3 regions of the Streptomyces africanus genome follow, and region 2 is predicted to be linked to each of the others. Evidence: riboswitches for the same ligand, from Rfam matches in the RefSeq annotation. Region 2 holds a riboswitch; each other region holds the start of a gene.
The links. A riboswitch is a leader RNA that binds a small molecule or an ion and turns the genes downstream of it on or off. The one in region 2 is predicted to bind cyclic di-AMP.
Positions count from the first base shown of each region.

Region 1: another riboswitch for cyclic di-AMP. It lies ahead of QF034_RS19010 (M23 family metallopeptidase); the one in region 2 lies ahead of QF034_RS24040 (LysM peptidoglycan-binding domain-containing protein).
Region 3: another riboswitch for cyclic di-AMP. It lies ahead of QF034_RS35320 (M23 family metallopeptidase); the one in region 2 lies ahead of QF034_RS24040 (LysM peptidoglycan-binding domain-containing protein).

Region 1 covers NZ_JAUSYP010000001.1:4,105,697-4,113,035, reverse strand. The annotation lists gene QF034_RS19030 (GTP cyclohydrolase II) at 9-650, opposite strand; gene QF034_RS19025 (MarR family winged helix-turn-helix transcriptional regulator) at 803-1,318, opposite strand; gene QF034_RS19020 (dihydrofolate reductase family protein) at 1,435-2,607, shown strand; tRNA gene QF034_RS19015 (tRNA-Met) at 2,661-2,734, shown strand; cyclic di-AMP (ydaO/yuaA leader) riboswitch at 3,024-3,180, shown strand; gene QF034_RS19010 (M23 family metallopeptidase) at 3,192-4,223, shown strand; gene QF034_RS19005 (aldo/keto reductase) at 4,342-5,286, shown strand; gene QF034_RS19000 (PrsW family intramembrane metalloprotease) at 5,297-6,673, opposite strand; gene trmB (tRNA (guanosine(46)-N7)-methyltransferase TrmB) at 6,737-7,339, opposite strand, start outside.
Region 2 covers NZ_JAUSYP010000001.1:5,159,625-5,166,963, reverse strand. The annotation lists gene QF034_RS24045 (polyprenyl synthetase family protein) at 1-608, opposite strand, end outside; cyclic di-AMP (ydaO/yuaA leader) riboswitch at 1,116-1,289, shown strand; gene QF034_RS24040 (LysM peptidoglycan-binding domain-containing protein) at 1,293-2,072, shown strand; gene QF034_RS24035 (HAD family hydrolase) at 2,036-2,884, opposite strand; gene QF034_RS24030 (GNAT family N-acetyltransferase) at 3,077-4,141, shown strand; gene QF034_RS24025 (glycosyltransferase family 2 protein) at 4,175-5,464, shown strand; gene QF034_RS24020 (polysaccharide deacetylase family protein) at 5,608-6,363, shown strand; gene QF034_RS24015 (glycoside hydrolase family 26 protein) at 6,377-7,339, opposite strand, start outside.
Region 3 covers NZ_JAUSYP010000001.1:7,693,981-7,701,319, forward strand. The annotation lists gene dxs (1-deoxy-D-xylulose-5-phosphate synthase) at 1-519, shown strand, start outside; gene QF034_RS35295 (aspartate aminotransferase family protein) at 516-1,931, shown strand; gene QF034_RS35300 (helix-turn-helix domain-containing protein) at 1,991-2,635, shown strand; gene QF034_RS35305 (DUF6126 family protein) at 2,632-2,751, shown strand; gene QF034_RS35310 (tyrosine-protein phosphatase) at 2,773-3,570, opposite strand; gene QF034_RS35315 (alpha-galactosidase) at 3,750-5,825, shown strand; cyclic di-AMP (ydaO/yuaA leader) riboswitch at 6,136-6,297, shown strand; gene QF034_RS35320 (M23 family metallopeptidase) at 6,302-7,216, shown strand.

The DNA.
Region 1 (7,339 bases), 1.1 Mb from region 2:
CGGGAGGCTCAGCCCGCGCTGAGCCCCGTCAGCGCGGCGAGCGGCAGCGTGTGCTGGGTCTGGAGGACCTTCGCGCGCAGGTACCGGACGTTGTGTGCGGTGGTGAAGACGCCCGTGGGGACGCGGTCGCGGACGGCCACGCCCAGGTCGCGCAGCTGGGCGGCCTTGTCGGGGTTGTTGGAGAGCAGGTCCAGCTCGCCGATGCCCAGGGCCCGGAGCATCTGGGCCGCCGCCGTGTAGTCGCGGGCGTCCTCCGGCAGCCCCAGGGCCGCGTTGGCCTCGTAGGTGTCGAGGCCCTCGTCCTGGAGGGCGTACGCGTCGAGCTTGTTGTAGAGGCCGATGCCCCGGCCCTCCTGGCGGAGGTAGAGGAGCACGCCGCCGCGTTCGGCTATGCGCTCGACGGCCTCGCGCAGCTGCGGGCCGCAGTCGCAACGGGCCGAGCCGAACACGTCCCCGGTCAGGCACTCGGAGTGCAGCCGCACCAGCGGAACCGGGCCGGGCTCGCCCAGGACGACGGCCACGTGCTCCTGGCCGTCGGCCAGGCCGTGGAAGGTGACGACTTCGGCGTCGACCTCGTAGCCGTCGTGGAAGCGCAGCGGGACCCGGACGCGGGAGCGCGGGGTGGCGAGGACAGCGGGGGTGTCGGGCATGCGGGGCCTCCGGGTTCCGTTCCTGTTCGGCTGCACAGCCGTAGGCTTGCAGTCTGCTTCAGATTTGAAGCAGATCCACGTCCGGAACCCTACCCTTGCTTTAAATTTGAAGCAACGAGAAGCGGTGAGATCGAGGTCCGCAGTGACGTGAGTCACGAACAGGCTGTCGAGGACCTCCGCCGCCACGGCACGTCGTCCGACGCCGGCCGCGCCCCGTCCTCCTGGAGCCCCTGCGCGATCGCCGTGGAGATCTCCTCCAGTTGCCCCACCTGCTCCTCGCTGAGCCGGTCGAACAGGAAGCTCCGCACGGTCTCGACATGCCCGGGCGCCGCCCGGTCCAGCACGGCGAACCCGTCGTCCGTCAGGGCCGCGATGCTGCCCCGCTTGTCGTGCCGGCAGGCCTCGCGCCGCACCATGCCGTCCTTCTCCAGCCGTGTCACCGCGTACGTCAGCCGGCTGCGGGTGATCTTCAGCCGCTCGGCGAGATCGGTCATGCGCAGCCGCCGCTCGGGGGACTCCGACAGGACGGACAGGATGGAGTAGTACAGGTGCGGCATGCCGGCGTCCTGCTGGAGCTGCCGGTCGATCGCGTCCTCCAGGAGTGAGGAGGCGGCGATGTACGCGCGCCAGGCGCGTTGCTCCTCAGGGGTGAGCCAGCGAGTCGTCATGCCGCCAGTGTAGGTTTGTTTCAAACTTGAACCAAGCCCGCCCGTCAGTCCGCCGTCCGCCGTCCGCCGTCCGCCGTCCGCCGTCCGCCACAAGTTTCCACGAGCCGGGAGCGTCGATGCCCCATCCGTACGTCCTGCTGTCCGCCGCCGTCTCCCTCGACGGCTACCTGGACGACACCGGCCCCGAACGCCTGCTCCTGTCCAGCCGGGCCGACTTCGACCGGGTCGACGAGGTCCGGGCGTCCGTCGACGCGATCCTGATCGGCGCCGGCACCGTCCGCGCCGACAACCCGCGCCTGCTGGTCAACTCACCCGAGCGGCGCGCCGCCCGCACGGCCGCCGGCCGGCCGGAGTACCCCCTCAAGGTCACGGTCAGCGGCTCCGGCGACCTCGACCCGGCGGCACATTTCTGGCACACCGGCGGACAGAAGGTCCTCTACACCACCGACAAGGGCGCAGAACGCGCCCGTGCCCTCGGCCTCGCCACCGATGCCACCGATGGCACCCATGCCACCGATGCCACCGACGTCGTCCCGCTCGGCGCCGACCTCGACTGGCGGCGGCTCCTCACCCACCTGCACGACGTCCGGGGCGTACGACGGCTCATGGTCGAGGGCGGCGGCCTGATCCACACCCAGCTCCTCACCCAGGGCCTCGCCGACGAACTCCAGCTGGTCCTCGCCCCGCTCTTCGTGGGCGACCCCGAGGCACCCCGCCTCTTCGGACCCGGCGGCTACCAGTCCGGGCGGCTCCGGCTGCTGGAGACCCGGCGGATCGAGGACGTCGTCCTCATGCGCTACGAGCCGACCGCCCCCGGCACCGGCCCCCTGCCCGCCGCCGCCGACCACCACTGGCTGGCCCTCGCCTGCGAACTGGCCGCACAGTGCCCGCCGTCGGACACGGCGTTCAGCGTCGGCGCGGTGGTCGTCGCGGCCGACGGCACGGAACTGGCCCGCGGCCACTCCCGCGAAGGCGGCGATCCGGTCGTGCACGCCGAGGAGGCGGCCCTGGCCAAGCTCGACCCGGCCGACCCCAGGCTCGCCGGCGCGACGGTCTACAGCAGCCTGGAGCCCTGCGCCCGCCGGGCCTCCCGCCCCGCACCCTGCGCCCGGCTGATCCTCGACGCGGGCGTACAGCGCGTGGTCACGGCCTGGCGCGAGCCGGACACCTTCGTGGCGGACGCCGACGGCAGCGGCCTCCTGGCGGCCCGGGGAGTGGAGGTCCTCGTCCTCCCGGAGCACGAGGAGCAGGCCAAGGCACCCAACCGACACCTGCCGCGCCGCCGCTGAGCACCGGTGTGCGCGAGCGGTCCCGCGGATGGCGTACACTGGAGTCACAACGACGCGGGGTGGAGCAGCTCGGTAGCTCGCTGGGCTCATAACCCAGAGGTCGCAGGTTCAAATCCTGTCCCCGCTACTGAAGGCCGAGGGCCGGAATCCGAAAGGGTTCCGGCCCTCGGTGTTTTCTCTGGGCTCGCCATTACTGTCGGTGAGTGAATCGCACCGCTTCGCATCACAACTGACGCACCGTCAAAACCCGTGAGTCACTTACGCAGCGGTCAACTCGCCCGTTTTGGACCGGTCATGGGAGATTGGTCCGCGCGAAAAAGGTTAATGATCAAGCGGAACCGCTGGAATACCCACCGCGCGTCTATTAACGTTCGATAACGCAGCGCGGTCGTCCCAGCCGTCACAGAAGGCGGCTCCGTGCGCACGCGCCGAATCCCGAAAGGGAACCGGGGAACCACCACTTGGGGTGAATCGAGCGGATGCCGCCGTGGAAGCACGGCCGGTATACGCGCGTAGGAGACCTTCCTGCTCCGAACCCGTCAGCTAACCCGGTAGGCGAGAAGGAAGGAAAGGAGTACGCCCACGTGGCGTCCAACCGGCCTGCCCCCGCGGCCCCGTCCGCGCCGAACCAGCGCGACACCGAAACCTTCGGCTACGGCGGTCAGCACACCGACGAGGGCCCGTTCCAGGAATGGAACCCCACCGCGGAGTCCATCCGCCCCATCCGTGGCCGGCATCGCGTCACCAAGCAGCGCGGCGGAGGACTCGCGCGCAGCTCCACCGTCCTGGGCGTCGGCGTCATAGCCGCCGTGGGCGCGGGCGGCATGGCCAGCGCCCAGACCGGCAAGCCGCCGGTGTCGATCTCCGTTCCGGACCTGCCCTCGGTGGGTTCCCTCATCTCGGACGACGACACCCCCGAAGGCTCCGCCACCCCGCTCAGCGACCTCGCCACGGCGTCCGCCGACACCGAGCAGGGCACCTCCGGCGCCGGTGAGGCACTGCGCGCCCGGATCATGGCGCAGGTCGAGCACCAGCAGGAACAGATCGAGACCAAGGCCGCGCAGGACTCCGCCGAAGCCGCCCGGAAGGCGGCTGCGGAGGCCGCCGCCAAGGCCGAGAAGGAAGCCAAGGCCAAGGCCGCCGAAGCCAAGAAGAAGGCGGAGGAGGAGGCCCGGAAGAAGGCCGAGGCCGAGCGGCTCGCCGCCCTCGCCAAGCAGTACACGCTGCCCACCTCCGCGTACACCATCACCTCGACCTTCGGTCAGGCCGGCGCCTACTGGTCCTCCGGCTACCACACCGGCCTCGACTTCGCCGCCCCCACGGGCACGCCCATCAAGGCGGTGCACAGCGGCACCATCACCGAGGCCGGCTGGAACGGGTCGTACGGCTACAAGACGGTCCTGACCCTCGATGACGGCACGGAGATCTGGTACGCGCACCAGTCGTCCATCGGCGTCAGCGTCGGCCAGAAGGTCAGCACGGGCGACGTCATCGGCCGCGTGGGTGCGACCGGCAACGTCACCGGGGCGCATCTGCACCTCGAGGTCCACACCGGAGGGTCCAACAGCGGCATCGACCCGATGGCGTGGCTGCGGGGCAAGGGCCTGAACATCTGAGCGCCGGCGTTCCGGGCTTCCCGCGGGGAGTTCGTGCGGGGAGCGTGCAGGGGGCGGTCACGGGACTTTTGCGTCCGCTGTGGAATGCGTCTCCCCCGTACGGCCGTTGACACGAAGCATGACTTCTCTTCGCAAGCTCGGCTCCTCCGACCTCGAGGTCTTCCCGCTCGCCCTCGGCGGTAACGTCTTCGGCTGGACCGCCGACGAGGCACAGTCGTTCGCCGTCCTCGACGCGTACACCGCCGCCGGCGGCAACTTCGTCGACTCCGCCGACGTCTACTCGGCGTGGGTGGACGGCAACCAGGGAGGCGAGTCCGAGACCGTCCTCGGCAAGTGGCTGACGTCGCGCGGCAACCGCGCGGACGTCGTCGTCGCCACGAAGGTCAGCCAGCACCCCGAGTTCCAGGGCCTGTCCGCCGCCAACATCAAGGCCGCCGCCGACGCCTCCCTGCGGCGCCTCGGCACCGACTACATCGACCTCTACTACACCCACTTCGACAAGCCCGACGTGCCGGTGGAGGAGATCATCGGCGCGCTCGACGAACTCGTGACGGCCGGGAAGGTGCGGCACATCGCCGCCTCCAACATCTCCGCGGAGCGGCTGCGGGCCTCCCTGGAGTTCTCCGACCGCGAGGGGCTCGCCCGGTATGTGGCCCTCCAACCCCACTACAACCTGGTCTCCCGCGACACCTACGAGGGCGAGCTCCAGGACCTCGCCGCGCGGACCGGCCTGGCGGCCGTCCCGTACTACGCGCTCGCGTCGGGCTTCCTGACCGGCAAGTACCGCCCCGGCACGACCGTCGACAGCGCGCGGGCGGGCGGTGCCGCCCAGCACCTTCAGACCGAGCGGGGCCGCCGGGTCCTCGCCGCCCTCGACGAGATCGCCGCGGCCCACGACGTCCCCGCCGCCACGGTCGCCCTCGCCTGGCTCGCGGCCCAGCCGACGGTGGTGGCGCCCATCGCCTCCGCGCGGACGGTGGAGCAGCTGCCCGCGCTGCTCGGGGTCGGGGAGCTGACGCTGACGGACGCGGAGCTCGGGCGGCTCACGCAGGCTTCGGCCTGAGGGGCTCCTCCTACGACCGGTACGGGTTGTACGCGGGGTAGGCGGGGTACGGCGCCGGTGTCGCCGGACAGCCGTACCCGTACGCCCCGTGCACCGGCCAGGGCGGGGCCGCCACCGGTACCGGAGGGGCCGTGATCCGCGCGGCGTAGTCCAGCGCGGGGCGAGCCGCCTCCCGGCGGCGCCACAGTTCCTCCAGCAGTTCCCGTTCCCGTACGACGAAGTCGGCACCGGCGCGGCCGCGGCGGCCCCGGTGCCGCAGGAACGCCAGGGACGTCGCGTACGCCTCGTACCGCGCGACCTCCCGCGCCGCCGCCCGGCCCGCGTGGCGGCGGGCGTACTGGCGGGCGATCCGCCGGGCCCGCATCGAGCCGAGCGCGTACGGCTCGACCGGGGACAGCCACCCGGCCACCGCGTAGGCGGGCAGCTCCGCCCGTACGGTCTTCAGCTCCCGCTGCCGTGTCCAGATCACCAGCCACGTCAGCAGCCCGAAGATGGGCACCATGAACGCCGCGTACACGGCGAAGAACCCGTACTCGCCGAACGCCGACGAGCCGTTCCACATCGCGTGCATGCCCATCGCGAGCAGCAGCCCGGAGAGCGGGAAGGCGACGCGGCGGACGTGCTGGCGGTCCGCCGCGAGCGCGGAGACGCCGAAGCCGATGCCGGTCAGGACGGTGAAGAGCGGGTGCGCGAACGGCGACATGATGATGCGCACGAAGAAGGTCGCCGCCGTGACGGAGGCGATGCCGGTGCCGCCGGTGAGCTGGTCGGTGCCGAAGGCGGTGCCCAGGTAGAGGATGTTCTCCGTGAACGCGAAGCCGGTGGCGGTGACGCCGGCTGTGACCACTCCGTCGAGGATGCCGGTGAAGTCGCGGCGGCGGAAGAGGAAGACCAGTAAGACGGCCGCCGCCTTGGCGATCTCCTCGACCACCGGCGCTATGACGGTCGCGCCGAGCGTGTCCGCGCTGGACGGATCCGCCGTGGCCGTCGCTATCCATCTGGTCGCGAAGCTGTTGGCGACGATCGCTATCAGCGCCGCCGCGCAGGCGCCCCAGGCGAAGCAGAACAGCAGGTTCCGCCAGGGGCCCGGTGCGACCCGGTCCAGCCAGCGGAACGCGGCTATGAGCAGGGGCACCGGGAGCGTGGCCAGCCCCAGCCCGACCAGGAACCCCTCCGTGCCGGTCTCTTCACGGACCAGGGCGAGGATGACGAGGCCGGATATCGCGAGCAGCGTGGTCGGCGCGCCGTAGCGCACCCAGGTGCGCTGCCACCAGTGGGCGTGCCGCAGGGGGCCACCAGTGGGCGCGCCGCCGGCGGGTGCGCCGGTGAAGGGCGCGCCGGTGGTGGGGCCGCTGGGATACGACGTGTGTGGGGGGCAGGTGGCCACGGCATTGACCCTAACGACGGATGGGCGCTGTCCGCAGGCGGAGGGGTACGGGTGCGCGTGCGGTCAGGCGCCGGCGGGGGGTTGGTCCACGTGCTGTACGCGACGGAAGAGGAGGTCGTTCACGACATGTCCCTTGTCCAGTCCCTGGCCCTCGAAACGGGTCAGGGGACGGAAGTCCGGACGGGGCGCGAAACCACCGTCCGCCTGCGTGTTCTCGAAGGCGGGGTGTGCCGTGAGTACGTCGAGCATCTGTTCGGCGTACGGTTCCCAGTCGGTGGCGCAGTGCACGATCGCGCCGGGCCCGAGGCGGGTGGCGGCGAGGGTCAGGAAGTCCGGCTGGATGAGCCTGCGCTTGTGGTGCCGCTTCTTGGGCCAGGGGTCGGGGAAGTAGACGCGCAGGCCGCCGAGGGAGTCCGGGGTGAGCATCTCGCGGAGGAGGATGATCGCGTCGCCGTTGCCGACCCGGATGTTGGACAGGCCGTTCCGGTCGGCGAGATTGAGCAGGTTGCCCTGGCCGGGGGTGTGGACGTCGACGGCGAGGACGTTGGTGGTGGGGTCGGCGGCCGCCATCTGGGCGGTGGCCTCGCCCATGCCGAAGCCGATCTCCAGGACGACGGGGTTGTCGTTGCCGAACAGGTCGGCCAGGTCGAGGGTTCGGCTGCCGTC
Region 2 (7,339 bases):
TCCACGACCGTGTCGTCGGTACCGGACATCATCGCGCCGAACCGGCACGACACCGCCACCAGCGAGCCGGTCTTGCCGCCCAGCACGTCCAGGTAGTGCTCGACCGGGTCGCGGCCGTCCTGCGGTCCGGCCGTCTCCAGGATCTGCCCGGTCACCAGCCGCTCGAACGCCTCGGCCTGCACCCGCACCGCCTCCGGGCCCAGGTCGGCCAGGATGTGCGAGGCGCGGGCGAAGAGGAAGTCACCGGTGAGGACCGCGACGGAGTTGCCCCAGCGGGCGTTCGCGCTCGCCACCCCGCGCCGCACGGTGGCCTCGTCCATCACGTCGTCGTGGTACAGCGTGGCGAGGTGGGTCAGCTCCACGACGACGGCCGACGGCACGATCCCGGGCGCGTACCGGTCGCCGAACTGGGCGGCGAGCATCACGAGCAGCGGACGGAACCGCTTGCCGCCGGCCCGGACCAGGTGCTGGGCGGCCTCCGTGATGAAGGGCACCTCACTCTTGGTGGCCTCGAGCAAGCCTTCCTCGACAGCCGCCAACCCGGCCTGGACATCGGCTTCCAGAGCCTGGTCCCGCACGCTCAGCCCGAACGGCCCGACGTCGGTCACGAGGGGTCTCCTGTCTGCTGGTGTCTGCCGGTGATTACGCGGTTTGTCGATAGGTCGCTGCCATCACTCGAGTCAGCGTATCCGGTCACGTTTCGATCACCACCAGCGCCCGGGGTTACAGGCCGGGTGGTATCCGATCACGACCGCAATGTTTTCGATCAGCTCATAAGAGCAGACATTTATCGACTTACCAGGTGATAGCGAGCTATGCACGATTTGCCGTGTTGGATAAGCGAATTCCCCTAGGTGCAAATTGCCCCACGGACTCGTGATCAGTGAGTTGAATCACGTTATCCCCTGTGACGCCCCACTCCGGCACCGACCCGTACCTCCTTCCGCCGTACGCAAGTTGAGCCTTGGCTTCAGCAAAGGATCAAGCGCCTCATAACCCCCTGACCAAGGTCAACCGCGCGATATGTGACTCCGGTGCTTGTTCCCGACATGTGCTCTCGCATACGTTCCGGGCCTGTCCGGCGGACGCCGAATCCTGCCACCGCCAGGACTCCCCACACGAACCCACTCACTCACGCAGGGCAGGAGCGGGGGACCCAGGTAAGTCGCCGGTCCGCGCAGCGGAACGGCTCGGGGTGAAGCCGCGTACGGCACACAGCGCCGTAGGCGGCCGGGCACCTCCCGGCCCGAACCCGACAGCTCACCTCGCAGGCGCCGGAGAGGAACATCGCCATGCCTCGAGGCAAGCACCGTCGCACCAGAACCAGTCAGCTCACCCGTCGTGTCGTGGCCGCCGGCACCGGCGGAGCGGCCCTCGCCCTGCCGCTGATCGGCGCGACGCAGGCCAGCGCCGCCCAGCCGGCTCAGAGCGCACCCACCGTCGCGCAGTCCGTGCCGCAGGCGGCCCAGCCCGCCACATCCCTCACGTACACCGTCGCCAAGGGCGACTCGCTCGCCCGCATCGCGGACAAGTACGACGTGTCGGGCGGCTGGAAGCAGCTCTACAAGGACAACCGCGCCGCCGTCGGCGACAACCCGCAGCTGATCCACCCGGGTCTGAAGCTCAAGGTGAAGTCGGCCAAGGCGGACGCCGCGAAGAAGACGGCGACCAAGTCCTCCGCCCCCGCCAAGCCGGCCGCGAAGCCCGCCGGTGGCGTCGCCCAGGCCACCCAGGCCTCCGCGAAGACCTACCCGAACAACCTGGACGGCTGGATCCGCGAGGCGCTGGACGTCATGGCGCAGAAGGGGATTCCGGGTTCGTACGACGGCATCTACCGCAACATCATGCGCGAGTCGTCCGGCAACCCCCTGGCGATCAACAACTGGGACTCGAACGCCGCCCAGGGCACGCCGTCCAAGGGTCTGCTCCAGGTCATCGACCCGACCTTCGCCGCCTACCACGTGGCCGGCACCTCCTTCGACCCGTACGACCCGGTCGCCAACATCACGGCGGCCTGCAACTACGCGGCGGCCCGCTACGGCTCGATCGACAACGTCAACGGCCCGTACTGAGCCGTCCCGCCCAGCAGTCGTTCGAGGACGACGGCGATGCCGTCGTCCTCGTTCGACAGGGTGATCTCGTCGGCCACGGCCTTGAGTTCGGGATGCGCGTTGGCCATGGCGACGCCATGGGCGGCCCAGTCGAACATCGGGATGTCGTTGGGCATGTCACCGAAGGCGATGGTGTCCGCCGGCCGCAGCCCCAGGTGCTCGGCGGCCAGCGCCAGGCCGGTGGCCTTGGTGATGCCGCACGGCTGGAGCTCGACGGTGCCGGGCCCCGACATCGTCACCGTCGCCAGTGAACCGACCACCGCGCGGGCCGTCGCCGCCAACTCGTCGTCCGTCAGACTGGGGTGGCGCAGCAGCACCTTGCTGATGGGCTCGCCCCACAGGTCGTCGCGCCGGTCGACCCGTACCGCCGGCAGGGTCGGGTGCGGCATGAGATAGCCGGGCTCGATGAGCGTGAGGCCGTCGACCCCGTCCTGGTCGACCGCGGCGTACACCTGCCCCACCTCGGCCTCGATCTTGCCGAGGGCGGTCTCCGCCAGCTCCCTGTCCAGGGTGATGGACCACAGCAGCCGGTCCGCGCCGGCGTCGTACACCTGCGCGCCCTGCCCGCACACCGCGAGCCCCGTACAGCGGAGGTCGTCCAGGAGCGGCCGCACTCTCGGCGCCGGCCGGCCCGTCACCACGAGGTGCTGGGCACCGGCGTCCCTCACCCGCGTGAGCGCGGCGAGGGACCGGTCGGACAGGGTGTCGTCGCCGCGCAGCAGCGTCCCGTCCAGGTCGGTGGCGATGAGTGAATATGCGATGGGTGCGGCCATGATCAGAGAATACGGACAGCGCGCCCCTCCGTTTCATCGCGCGGCGCACGCCGATTGCCCGGTTGAAGGCCTCTGCACCAGTTGGCAACAACATGGTCCGCTACCTACCGCCGGGGGCGTCTCGGGCGGTACCTTCCAAGTGTCCAGGGGGGACTTGATCGGGGGGTCGAGTTGAGCAGTGGGCGTGTTCGTGTGGCTGTGCCCGGGGAGCTCGGCGAGGGGGAGAAGGAGCGCTGGCGCGCGCTGCGCGCGGCGTCGGAGACACCGCGCAACCCCTTCATGGAACCGGAGTTCACCGCGGCCGTCGGGCTGGTGAGGCCGCAGGCGCGGGTCGCGGTGGTGTACGAGGGGCTGGAGCCGGCCGGCTTTCTGCCCCATGAGCGGGGCCCGTTGGGGCAGGGCCGGGCGATCGGGCTCGGTGTCTCGGACGCGCAGGGCGCGATCCTGCGGCCCGGCCTGCGTCTGGACACGGGCGAACTGCTGCGGGGCTGCTCGCTGTCGAGCTTCGCCTTCGACAACCTGGAGGCCGAGCAGCGGCTGTTCGTCCGGTACGCGGCCGAGGAGCACGCCACCTACGTCATCGACGTGGAGAAGGGCTACGAGACGTACGAGTCGGTGCTGCGCGCCCAGTCGCCGAAGTTCCTGAAGACCACCCTGGCCAAGGAGCGCAGGCTGGGCCGGCAGGTCGGCGAGCTGCGGTTCGTCTTCGACGAACGCGAGCCGGCCGCGCTGCGCACGCTCATGGAGTGGAAGTCGGCGCAGTACCGCAGGACGGGCCGCCGGGACCGGTTCGCCCAGGAGTGGATCACCCGGCTCGTGGGGCGGCTGGCCGAGACCCGGGCACCGGAGTGCACCGGCACGCTGTCCGTGCTGTACGCCGGCCGGCGGCCGCTGGCCGCGCACTTCGGACTGCGTTCGGCGTCGGTCCTGGCCTGCTGGTTCCCGGCCTACGACCCGGAGTTCGCGAAGTACTCGCCGGGTCTGGTGCTGCACCTGCGCATGGCCGAGGCGGCGGCCGCCGAGGGCATCGGCATGCTCGACCTGGGGCGGGGCGCGGCCGAGTACAAGGACGCGCTGAAGACGGGCGAACTGCCCGTGTACGAGGGTGCGGTGACGCGTCCGGGGGCGGGCGCGGTGCTGCACTGGCTGGGCCGCGAGCCGGCGCGCCGCGCGCACAGCTTCGTCCGCGGCAGGCCGCGGCTGGCGGCGCTGGCCGCGCGGACCCTGAAGGGCGCGGCCCGGCTGCGCCGTACCTGACGACGATCCTGACGACGAGGGGGGAGGGGCCCCATGGCCCGTTCGGCACGGGCGCAGGAGGAGATACGGCGGTTCCTGGACATCGAGGCGGTACAGGTCGCCGAGCTGGACCTCGACGGTGACGAAGCGGTGCTCAGACCGGGCCCGGGGAGCCCGCCGGTGACGCACGGCGAGGTGTTCGTGCTGGTCAGACGGGGCGGGCGGCCCGTGGGGACGCTGCTCGGGCGGGTGCCGGAGGGGCCGGACGCGAAGGCGGTGCTCGCGGAGCGGGCGAAGGCGGTGCTCGGGGAGCGGGCGCGGTCGTGGCAAGCTCCCGAGGTCTGCGAGCCTCCGTACGCGAGTGTCGTCGTCGCGACCCGGGAGCGTGCCGGGCAGCTGGCCCGGGCGCTGGACTCGCTGCTGGCGCAGGACCATCCGCGGTTCGAGATCGTCGTCGTGGACAACGCTCCGGTGACGAGCGAGACGCGGGAGCTCGTCGAGCGGAAGTACGCCGAGCGCGTGCGGTACGTCCGCGAGCCGGTGCCCGGCCTCGCGGTCGCGCACAACACGGGCCTCGCGGCCGCGCGCGGCGAGGTCGTCGCCTTCACGGACGACGACGTGGTCGCCGACCCGCGCTGGCTGACCGAGCTGACCGCGCCCTTCGCCGCCGACCCCGGGCTCGGGTGCAGCACCGGGCTGATCCTGCCCGCGCGGCTGACCACCCCGGCCCAGGTGCTGCTGGAGAGCCACGGCGGCTTCGCGAAAGGCTTCACTCCAAGGACGTACGACCCGGCGCGGCCGCCGGGCGACGAGCCGCTGTTCCCGTTCACGGCGGGGCGGTTCGGCTCCGGTGCCAACATGGCCTTCCGGACGGCCGTCCTGCGTTCCGTCGGCGGTTTCGACCCGGCCACCGGTGCCGGCACGGCCGCCCGGGGCGGCGACGACCTCTACGGCTTCGTCCGTGTCCTCGCCGAGGGCCACCGGCTGCGCTACACCCCGTCCGCACTGGTGTGGCACCACCACCGGGAGACCTGGCAGGACCTTCAGACCCAGGCGTACGGCTACGGCGCCGGCCTCACCGCGTATCTCACCGCGGTGCTGGTGAACCGGCCCGCGCTGCTGCCGGCGTTCCTCGCGAAACTGCCCCGGGGCCTCGCCCGCGCCCGCGCGCTGACCGCCGTCCGCGCGACGGAGGGCGGCGGGGCGCCGGGCGACCACGACACGCGGACGCATCCCTGGCCGCGGCGGCTGTCGCGGTTGCAGCGCCGGGGGATGGTGTACGGACCTGTCGGCTACCTGCGCGCGCGGCGGGCGCTTCGCACGCGTGGTGAGGGGGCGGGATGAGGACGTCGGCACGTACGCGGGACGAGGGGCAGGGGGACGGCAGAGGCCGGGCGGAGCGGGGTGCGCAGGACGCCGAGGGGCCGATATCGCCACCGGGTGCGGTCGGCTCCCCGGCCATCCCGGTCTTCCTGTACCACTCCGTGATGGATGATCCGCCCGGCTGGATCGCCGAGTTCACGGTCACGCCGAAGCAGTTCGCCGCGCATCTCGACGCCGTGGTCCGCAGCGGCCGTACGCCCGTCACGATCAGCGCGATCGCCGACCATCTGACCGGGCGCGCGCCCCTGCCGCCCCGGCCCGTGCTGCTCACCTTCGACGACGGCTTCGCCGACCTGCCCGGCCCCACCGCCGAGGCGCTGGCGAAGCGGGCGCTGCCCGCCACCGCCTATCTCACCACCGGCGCCATCGCCCCGGGCGGCCGCAGTCTGCTGCCGCCCGCGCCGATGATGACCCTGGACCGGGCGGCGGAGCTGGAACGTCACGGCATGGAGATCGGCAGCCACACGGTCACGCACGCGCAGCTCGACACCCTGTCCGGCAAGGACCTGGCGTACGAACTGCGCTCGTCGAAGGCCGTGCTGGAGGACGCCCTCGGACACGAGGTCCGCCATCTCGCCTATCCGCACGGCTACAACAGCCCGCGCGTGCGGGCGATGTCGGCCCGGGCCGGCTACGAGACGGCGACCGCCGTGCGGCACGCGCTCAGTTCCGACCGCGACGAGCGCTACCGCATCGCCCGGCTCATCGTCCGGCGTACCCACACCGTCGCCGACGTCGAGGCCTGGCTGGCGGGTGCGGGCGCCCGGGTCGCGCCGTACCGGGACGGGCCGAAGACGATCGCCTGGCGGTGGTACCGGCGGGCCCGCGCGGTGGTGCACGGGCCCGAGTTCGCGGGCTGAGGGTGCTGAGGGGTCATTTCAGCGGCTGGTTGAAGTAGGGCTCGGCGACCGCCTTGCGCAGGCTGTCCCAAGCCGCGTCGTTCGCCACGGCCAGGTTGCAGTGCGGCCCGGGGTCGCGGTAGTTCCACTGGAGGGCCGCCTTGACGCCGTCCAGGCCCTTCAGCACGCCGGGCACCTGCGCGTACCACTCGGCCTGCCGCTGCGGGCGGGAGGGGTCCGCGGCGGTGCCGAACTCCGAGAGCATGAGCGGCTTGTCGTCGGAGATGTGCTCGCGGATCCAGTCGTGCACGGAGTGCTGCGTCTGCGCGAAGGTGCGCCAGCCCGTGTTGTGGCAGCGGTAGTAGTTGTACTGGTTGTAGCCGATCCAGTCGACGTACTCGTCGCCGGGGTACATCCGCTTCATCTCGTCGGCGTGGTCGAGGTAGCCGGTGGTGATCCACGTCCACACCACGTTGTCGACGCCCAGTTCGCGGAACCGGTCGTGGATGTGCCGGTACGCCTTCACGTACTCGGCGGGGGTGCCGTTGGCCGGGGTGCGGGTGTCCATCTCCAGGTCGAAGGAGAGGAACACCTTCTTGCCGTAGTCCTTGACGCGCTCGGCCTGGACGTCGATGACGGTACTGTCCAGCTCGCCGGAGGCGATCTGCTTCCAGGTCGGCTGCTGCTCCTTCGTGCCGCCCCACCACTTGCTCTCCCAGGACAGCAGCAGCAGGTGGTCCTCGCCGACGCGCTGCTCCTCCGGCGTGAGCAACTGGCCCTCGCGGCGGGTGCCTTCGGGCAGGGACATGTCGTGGTACGTGTACACGATGTCGAGTTCGCGGCCGACGCGCTTCTCGTAGGCGCGCACCTTATCCGGCAGGTCGTCCCGCTCGTGCGGCACGAACGCCCCGAACCAGGCGCCGCAGGGCGGTTCCAGGAGCGCCGTGGGGCGGCAGTCCGCCTGGGAAACGGTGGCTCCCTGGTCCGGCCCGGAGGC
Region 3 (7,339 bases), 2.5 Mb from region 2:
GAGGCCGTCGCCGTCGACGACGCGCCGACGCTGCTGCGCTTCCCGAAGGAGTCCGTCGGCCCGTCGATCCCGGCGGTCGACCGGGTGGGCGGACTCGACGTGCTGCACCGCGCCGACCGAGCGGAGGTGCTTCTGGTCGCCGTCGGTGTCATGGCGCCGGTCTGCCTCCAGGCCGCGGAGCTGCTCGAAGCCCGCGGCATCGGCTGCACCGTCGTCGACCCCCGCTGGGTCAAGCCCGTCGACCCGGCACTCCCGGGGCTCGCCGCCGAACACCGCCTGGTCGCCGTCGTCGAGGACAACAGCCGGGCGGCCGGGGTCGGCTCGGCCGTGGCGCTGGCCCTGGGCGATGCCGAAGTCGACGTCCCCGTAAGGCGCTTCGGGATCCCCGAGCAGTTCCTCGCGCACGCCAAGCGCGGGGAGGTGCTCGCCGACATCGGCCTGACACCCGTCGAGGTCGCCGGACGGATCAGCGCGAGCCTGACCGTGAAGAAAGAGCTGTCCAAGGAGCCACAGGAATGACCACCGCCGAATCCGCGTCGGAGTCGTCGCAGGCCGGGGAGTTCGACCTCGGCGCAACGCTGGCCGAGCGCGGAGCCGAGCGCTACGAGCTGCACACCCGGTACCTCAACCACCAGCTCCCGCGCATGCTGCACACCATCGGCTTCGACAAGGTCTACGAGCGCGCCGAGGGCGCCTACTTCTACGACGCGGACGGCAACGACTACCTGGACATGCTCGCCGGGTTCGGGGTGATGGGCCTCGGCCGCCACCACCCCGTCGTGCGCAAGGCGCTGCACGACGTCCTGGACGCCCAGCTCGCCGACCTCACCCGGTTCGACTGCCAGCCGCTCCCGGGCCTGCTGGCCGAGAAGCTGCTCGCGCACAGTCCGCACCTGGACCGGGTGTTCTTCGGCAACAGCGGCACGGAGGCGGTCGAGGGAGCGCTGAAGTTCGCCCGGTACGTCACCGGCAGGCCCAGGATCCTGTACTGCGCGCACGCCTTCCACGGCCTGACCACCGGCTCCCTCTCCGTCAACGGCGAGTCCGGCTTCCGTGACGGCTTCGCCCCGCTGCTGCCCGACACGGCCGTACCGCTCGGCGACCTCGACGCGCTGGAAAGGGAGTTGAGGAAGGGCGACGTCGCCGCCCTGATCGTCGAGCCGATCCAGGGCAAGGGCGTGCTGGAGGCCCCGCCCGGCTATCTCCTCGCCGCCCAGGAACTGCTGCACCGGCACAAGGCGCTGCTCATCGCCGACGAGGTGCAGACGGGCCTCGGCCGCACCGGCGACTTCTACGCCTACCAGCACGAGGAGGGGGTGGAACCCGACCTGGTGTGCGTGGCCAAGGCGCTCTCCGGCGGCTATGTGCCGGTGGGCGCGACACTCGGCAAGGACTGGATCTTCAAGAAGGTCTACTCGTCGATGGACCGGGTGCTGGTCCACTCGGCGAGCTTCGGGTCCAACGCGCAGGCCATGGCGGCGGGCCTGGCGGTGCTGTCGGTGATGGAGAACGAGCAGATCGTCGCGGGAGTCCGCACCACCGGGGAACTGTTCAGATCCCGGCTCGCGGCGCTGACGGACAAGTACGAGATGCTCGCCGACGTCCGCGGGCGGGGCCTGATGATCGGCATCGAGTTCGGCCGGCCGAAGTCGCTGAAGCTGCGCAGCCGCTGGGCCGTGCTCCAGGCCGCGCGCAAGGGGCTGTTCGCGCAGATGGTCGTCGTACCGCTGCTCCAGAAGCACCGGATCCTCACCCAGGTCTCCGGCGACCACATGGAGGTGATCAAGCTGATCCCGCCGCTGATCATCGGCGAGCGGGAGGTGGACCGGTTCGTCGACGCCTTCACGGCCGTGATGGACGACGCGCACGACGGGGGCCTGATGTGGGATTTCGGCAAGACGCTCGTCAAACAGGCGGTGGCGAACCGCTGAGTTTTTGCCTCTGAGGCAAGAAATTTGCCGGTGGGGCAAGGCTCGGGCTGAATGGAGGCATGAGCTCCTCCGAGACCGAGCGGTCCTCCGGGGCCGCCCCGTCCGCTGACCAGGCAGCGGATGCGCTGCCCGCCGTCGCGCCGCAACTGCGGTCGCTTCGGCGCCAGGCCTCTCTGACCCTGGAGGCCGCGGCGCGCGCCGCCGGGCTGTCGCCCGCCCACCTCTCCCGCCTGGAGACCGGGCAGCGCCAGCCCTCCCTGCCGATGCTGCTCGCGCTCGCCCGGATCTACGGTACGACGGTCGCCGAGCTGCTCGGCGAGACGCCCGCCGCCCGGGACGCCGTCATCCGCGCCGCCGACATGGAACCGACCGCGGCGGGCGGCTGGACGTACTGGCAGGCCGGCGCACCCGGGCGCGGGATGCAGGCCCTGCGCGTCCACGTCCCGTACGGCTCACAGGGCGACATCGTGCGCGTCCACCCCGGCGAGGAGTGGCTCCATGTGCTGCGGGGACGGCTGCGGCTGCGCCTCGGCGACACCACGCACCAGCTCGCGCCCGGAGACAGCGCCCACTTCGACTCGCTGACTCCGCACCGGATCGCCGCCCAGGACCCGGACGGCGTCGAACTGCTCTTCGTCCACACCCTCCTGCAGAGCCCCACGGCCGCCCTGTGCCTGGGCCCCACCCCGGGAGACACGCCGTGAAGGACATGGAGGAGAAGTTCCCCCGCGCCCTGTGGGTGCGGCTGTTCATCTACCTCGTCGTGGGGCACGTCTTCGCGGCCTTCGTCTATCTGCTGTTCGAGGTCGGAGCCAAGTAGCCGCCGGGCCGCCGCCGTACGTCAGTCGAGCAACCGCTCGCGCAGCCGCTCCCGGGTCTGCGGGGTGAGCCCGAGCCCCTTCTCCAGATAGGCGTCGACGCCGCCCCAGGTCTCCTCGATGGTGTCGAAGGCCGCCGTCAGGTACTCGGCGCGCGCGTCGAACAGGGGGTTGAGCAGCTCCATGACCTCGGGGGAATAGGCCGAGGCGGCGGAGCTGCTGCGGTGCACCTTGTAGCGGCGGTGCTTGGCGTTGGACTTCAGGTAGTCGTCGACGATCGCCTCGCGCTCGACGCCCAGGGCGAGCAGCGTCACCGCGATGGACAGACCCGCGCGGTCCTTGCCCGCCGCGCAGTGCATCAGGGCGGGGACGCTGTCCTCGGCGAGCGCGTGCAGCACCCGGGAGTGCTCGGCCGTGCGGCTCCGGATGATCGTGCGGTACGAGGCGATCATCCGGTCCGCGCCCTTGCCGTCCGCGAGGATCGCGCGCAGCTGGTCCAGGTCGCCGTCGCGCACCATCTTCCAGAACTCGGCGCCGTCGGCGGGGTCGCTCAGCGGCAGGTTCACATTGCGCACGCCCGGCAGCTCGACGTCCGGCCCTTCGAGCTTCTGGTCGGCCGCGTTGCGGAAGTCGAAGATCGTGTGCAGGCCCAGGGTGGCCAGGAAGGCGGCGTCCTCCCCGGTCGCATGGGCGAGGTGGCCGCTGCGGAACAGCACTCCCTGTCGCACCCGCCGCCCGTCCACGGTCGGCAGTCCGCCCACATCGCGGAAGTTGCGCACTCCGGCCAGCTCGGGCTCGGTCGACGGGACCTGCTGTGTCACGAGGGCTCCTCCCCTTCGGCGCCGCCGACGCGGCTCGTCGACGGGCACCACCCGACGATACGACATGCCTGCCTGGGGCAATGAGTTGTCCACAGGCGTTGCCGGGAGCCCCCGCGGCCCTTGATGATGTCGGAGCCTGGTCGCACCTGATCGGGCCTGTTCGAATCTGTGAGGCCTTGATGCTGGACATCTCCGAAGACGGTCGTACATGGGTGCTCTCCGGGCCAGCCAGCAGCTACGCCGTCCATGTCACCGACCGCGACGAACTGCTGCACCTGCACTGGGGCGCCCGGATCGGCCTCGCCGACGCCGAGGCCCTCGCCGTCCGGCCGCTGCCGGACTACTGGCCCTTCGAGTCACCGCTCGACGGGCGCGAGGAGTATCCGGTCGAGGGCGGCCCTCGTTTCGCACGGCCCGCCCTGTCCGTACGCACCGGCGAGCGGCGCGGCACGGAGTGGACCTACGAGGGTCATGACACCGAGGACGGTGAGCTGCGGCTGCGCTTCCGCGACGGCGGCCTGGCCATCACGCTGCACTACCGGATGCCCCCCTCGACGGACGTCGTCGAACGCTGGGTGACCCTCGACAACCACGGGCCCGCCGTCGAGGTGCTGCGCGCCGACTCCGCCACCTGGACCCTGCCCGACCGCGACACCTGGCGGCTGTCCCAGCTGCACGGCCGCTGGGGCGCCGAGTCCCGGCTGGAACGCTCCGGCCTCACCCACGGCGAGAAGGTCATCGGCAGCCGCCGCGGCCACACCGGCCACCAGCACCTGCCCTGGGTCGCGCTCGACACCGACGCGACCGAGGAGCACGGCGAGGTCTACGGATGCGCCCTGGGCTGGTCCGGGTCCTGGCGGATCGCCGTCGCCCAGCTCCCGGACGCACGCGTGCAGATCACCGGCGGGGCCGGGTACGACGACTCGGGCCTGCTGATGCTGGGCACGGGGGAGTCGTACACGACCCCCGTCTTCGCCGGGCTGTGGAGCGACGGCGGCCACGGCGGGGCCAGCCGCGCCTGGCACGCCTACCAGCGGACGTACGTGATCCCGGACGCCGACCAGGACCGGCCGGTGCTGTTCAACTCCTGGGAGGCCACCGAGTTCGACATCTCCGAGGAGCAGCAGCGGGCGCTCGCCGAGCGGGCCGCCGCCATGGGCGTCGAACTGTTCGTGGTCGACGACGGCTGGTTCGGGGCGCGCACCAGTGACCGGGCCGGACTCGGCGACTGGACCCCCAACCCCGACCGCTTCCCGGGCGGCCTCAAGCCGCTCGCCGAGCACGTGCACGGCCTCGGTATGCAGTTCGGCATCTGGGTCGAGCCGGAGATGGTCAACCCGGACAGCGACCTGTACCGCGCACACCCGGACTGGGTGCAGTACCAACCGGGACGAAAGCGGACGGAGTTCCGTAATCAGCTCGTACTGAACCTCGCCCGCGAGGGCGTCCAGGAGTACCTCTGGGAGCAGCTCGACGGGCTCCTGTCCAGCGCCCCGATCGACTACGTCAAGTGGGACTTCAACCGCTGCTTCACCGACGCAGGCTGGCCGGACGACCCCTACCCGCAGCGGCTGTGGGTCGACCACGTCCATGCCCTGTACGGCCTGCTGGACCGGCTGCGGGCCGCCCACCCCCAAGTGGCCTTCGAGTCCTGCTCGGGCGGCGGCGGCCGGATCGACCTCGGCGTGCTCGGACGCACGGACCAGGTGTGGACCTCGGACAACACCGACCCGCTCGACCGGCTCGCGATCCAGCACGGCTTCAGCCAGATCCACCCGGCCCGGGTCATGGCCGCCTGGGTCACCGACAGCCCGAACGCCATGCTCAACCAGCGGGCCAGCTCCCTGCGGTTCCGGTTCGTCAGCGCCATGGCCGGGGTGCTCGGGGTCGGCGGCGACCTCACGAAGTGGACGGAGCGGGACCTCGCCGAGGCGCGGGACTGGGTGGAGCTCTACAAGGAGATCAGGCCCGTGGTGCAGCGCGGCGACCTGTACCGGCTGCGCCCGCCGGAGGGTGGCCTGAGCGCCGTGCAGTACGCCCTCGGCGACAAGACCGTCGTCCTCGCCTGGCTCCAGGCGCAGCGCTACGGCGAGCCCGTTCCGGCGCTCCGGCTGCGGGGCCTCGACCCCGCGGCATCGTACGAATGCCTCGAAACGGGCGAAGTTCACCGGGGTGCCGTGCTGCTCCACCACGGGCTGCGGGTCGGTCTGCGCGGGGATCTGGACGCCACTGTCGTCCGACTTAAGCGCAAGTAGCCCTTCTGTCCGAATAGGGAGCGCTTCGGGTATTTAGGCATAACGTGCCCCGACTGTAAAGGAGATGAGGTCGGGGTGCGTGAGCATCGTCATATTCGTGACGATGTGTTGTTGCCATGTGCACGTAATTCTGGCGTTATTCAGGGGTATTGCGGGATGCGGGAGATCGGTAATCCACGCTCCGTGACGGAAAAGGTGTCGGCGCGTCAAGAAAAACGCCGTCAGAGGCAACCGCAAGCTTGTTCCTTTGCGTCCTGGTCGCTTACCTTCCACACCAATCCGGACGGACGCCTAATCCTGCCGCCGCCCGGAGCCCCACACGCTGACCCGACGTACGGCAGGAGCGGGGGACCCACAGGTAAGACGCCTGTTCCGGTTCCCGGAACGGCTTGGGGTTAAGCCGCGCCTCCGCGTGGCCGGGCATCTCCAGTCCGCACCCGACAGCTCACCTCGCAGGCGACGGAGAGGAATTCGCCATGCCCGCGAAGGGTAAGCACCGCCGCCCGAAGTCCCAGCGTTTCACCCGCTCCATCGCCGTCGCCGGAACCGGTGGGGCCGCTCTCGCCCTTCCGCTCATGGGGGCCGCCGGCGCCCATGCCGCCACCCCGCAGTCGACTCCGGAAAAGGCCGTCCAGTCCGCTCCGGCCGCCGGGAAGAAGGCCGCCGAAAAGGCCACGGGCGCCCGCTCGTACACCGTGCGGGCCGGTGACTGTCTCGCGAAGATCGCCGACGAGCAGAACGTCGACGGGGGCTGGAAGAAGCTCTACGCGGACAACCGTGACGCCGTCGGCGACGACCCGTCGCTGATCCACCCGGGGCTGAGGCTGGCGATCGGCAAGAAGGCGGTGAGCGCCCCGAAGGCCTCTGCCCCGTCCGCGCCGAAGGCCTCGGCCCCGAAGCCGTCCGCCGCCGAGTCGGCCCCGAAGGCGGAGACCGCCGCCAAGCCGGCCGCCGCCAAGCCCGCCGCCGAGAGCAACTCCAGTGGTTTCACTCTCCCGGTGACCGGTGCCACCGTCGGTACGCCGTACCACATGGCCGGCAGCATGTGGTCCAGCGGCTACCACACCGGTGTCGACTTCGTCGTCCCGACCGGCACCTCGCTGAAGGCCGTCGGCGCGGGCACGGTCGTCTCCGCCGGCTGGGGCGGCGCGTACGGCAACCAGGTCGTCATCAAGCTCGCCGACGGCTACTACGCCCAGTACGCCCACCTGTCCCAGCTCTCCGTCTCGGCCGGCCAGACCGTGACGGCCGGGCAGCAGGTCGGACTGTCGGGCGCCACCGGCAACGTGACGGGACCGCACCTGCACTTCGAGATCCGCACCACGCCGGACTACGGCTCGGACGTGGACCCGGTCGCCTTCCTGCGCTCGCACGGCGTCTCCGTCGGCTGACCGACCGCACCACCACCCGCCTGACACGCGACCGAAGGCCGGACCCCGATCCCCGGGTCCGGCCTTCGGTGTGTGCGGGTGCTGATCGGGCCAAGGGATCGACAGCGGGCGGCAGTTGGGACA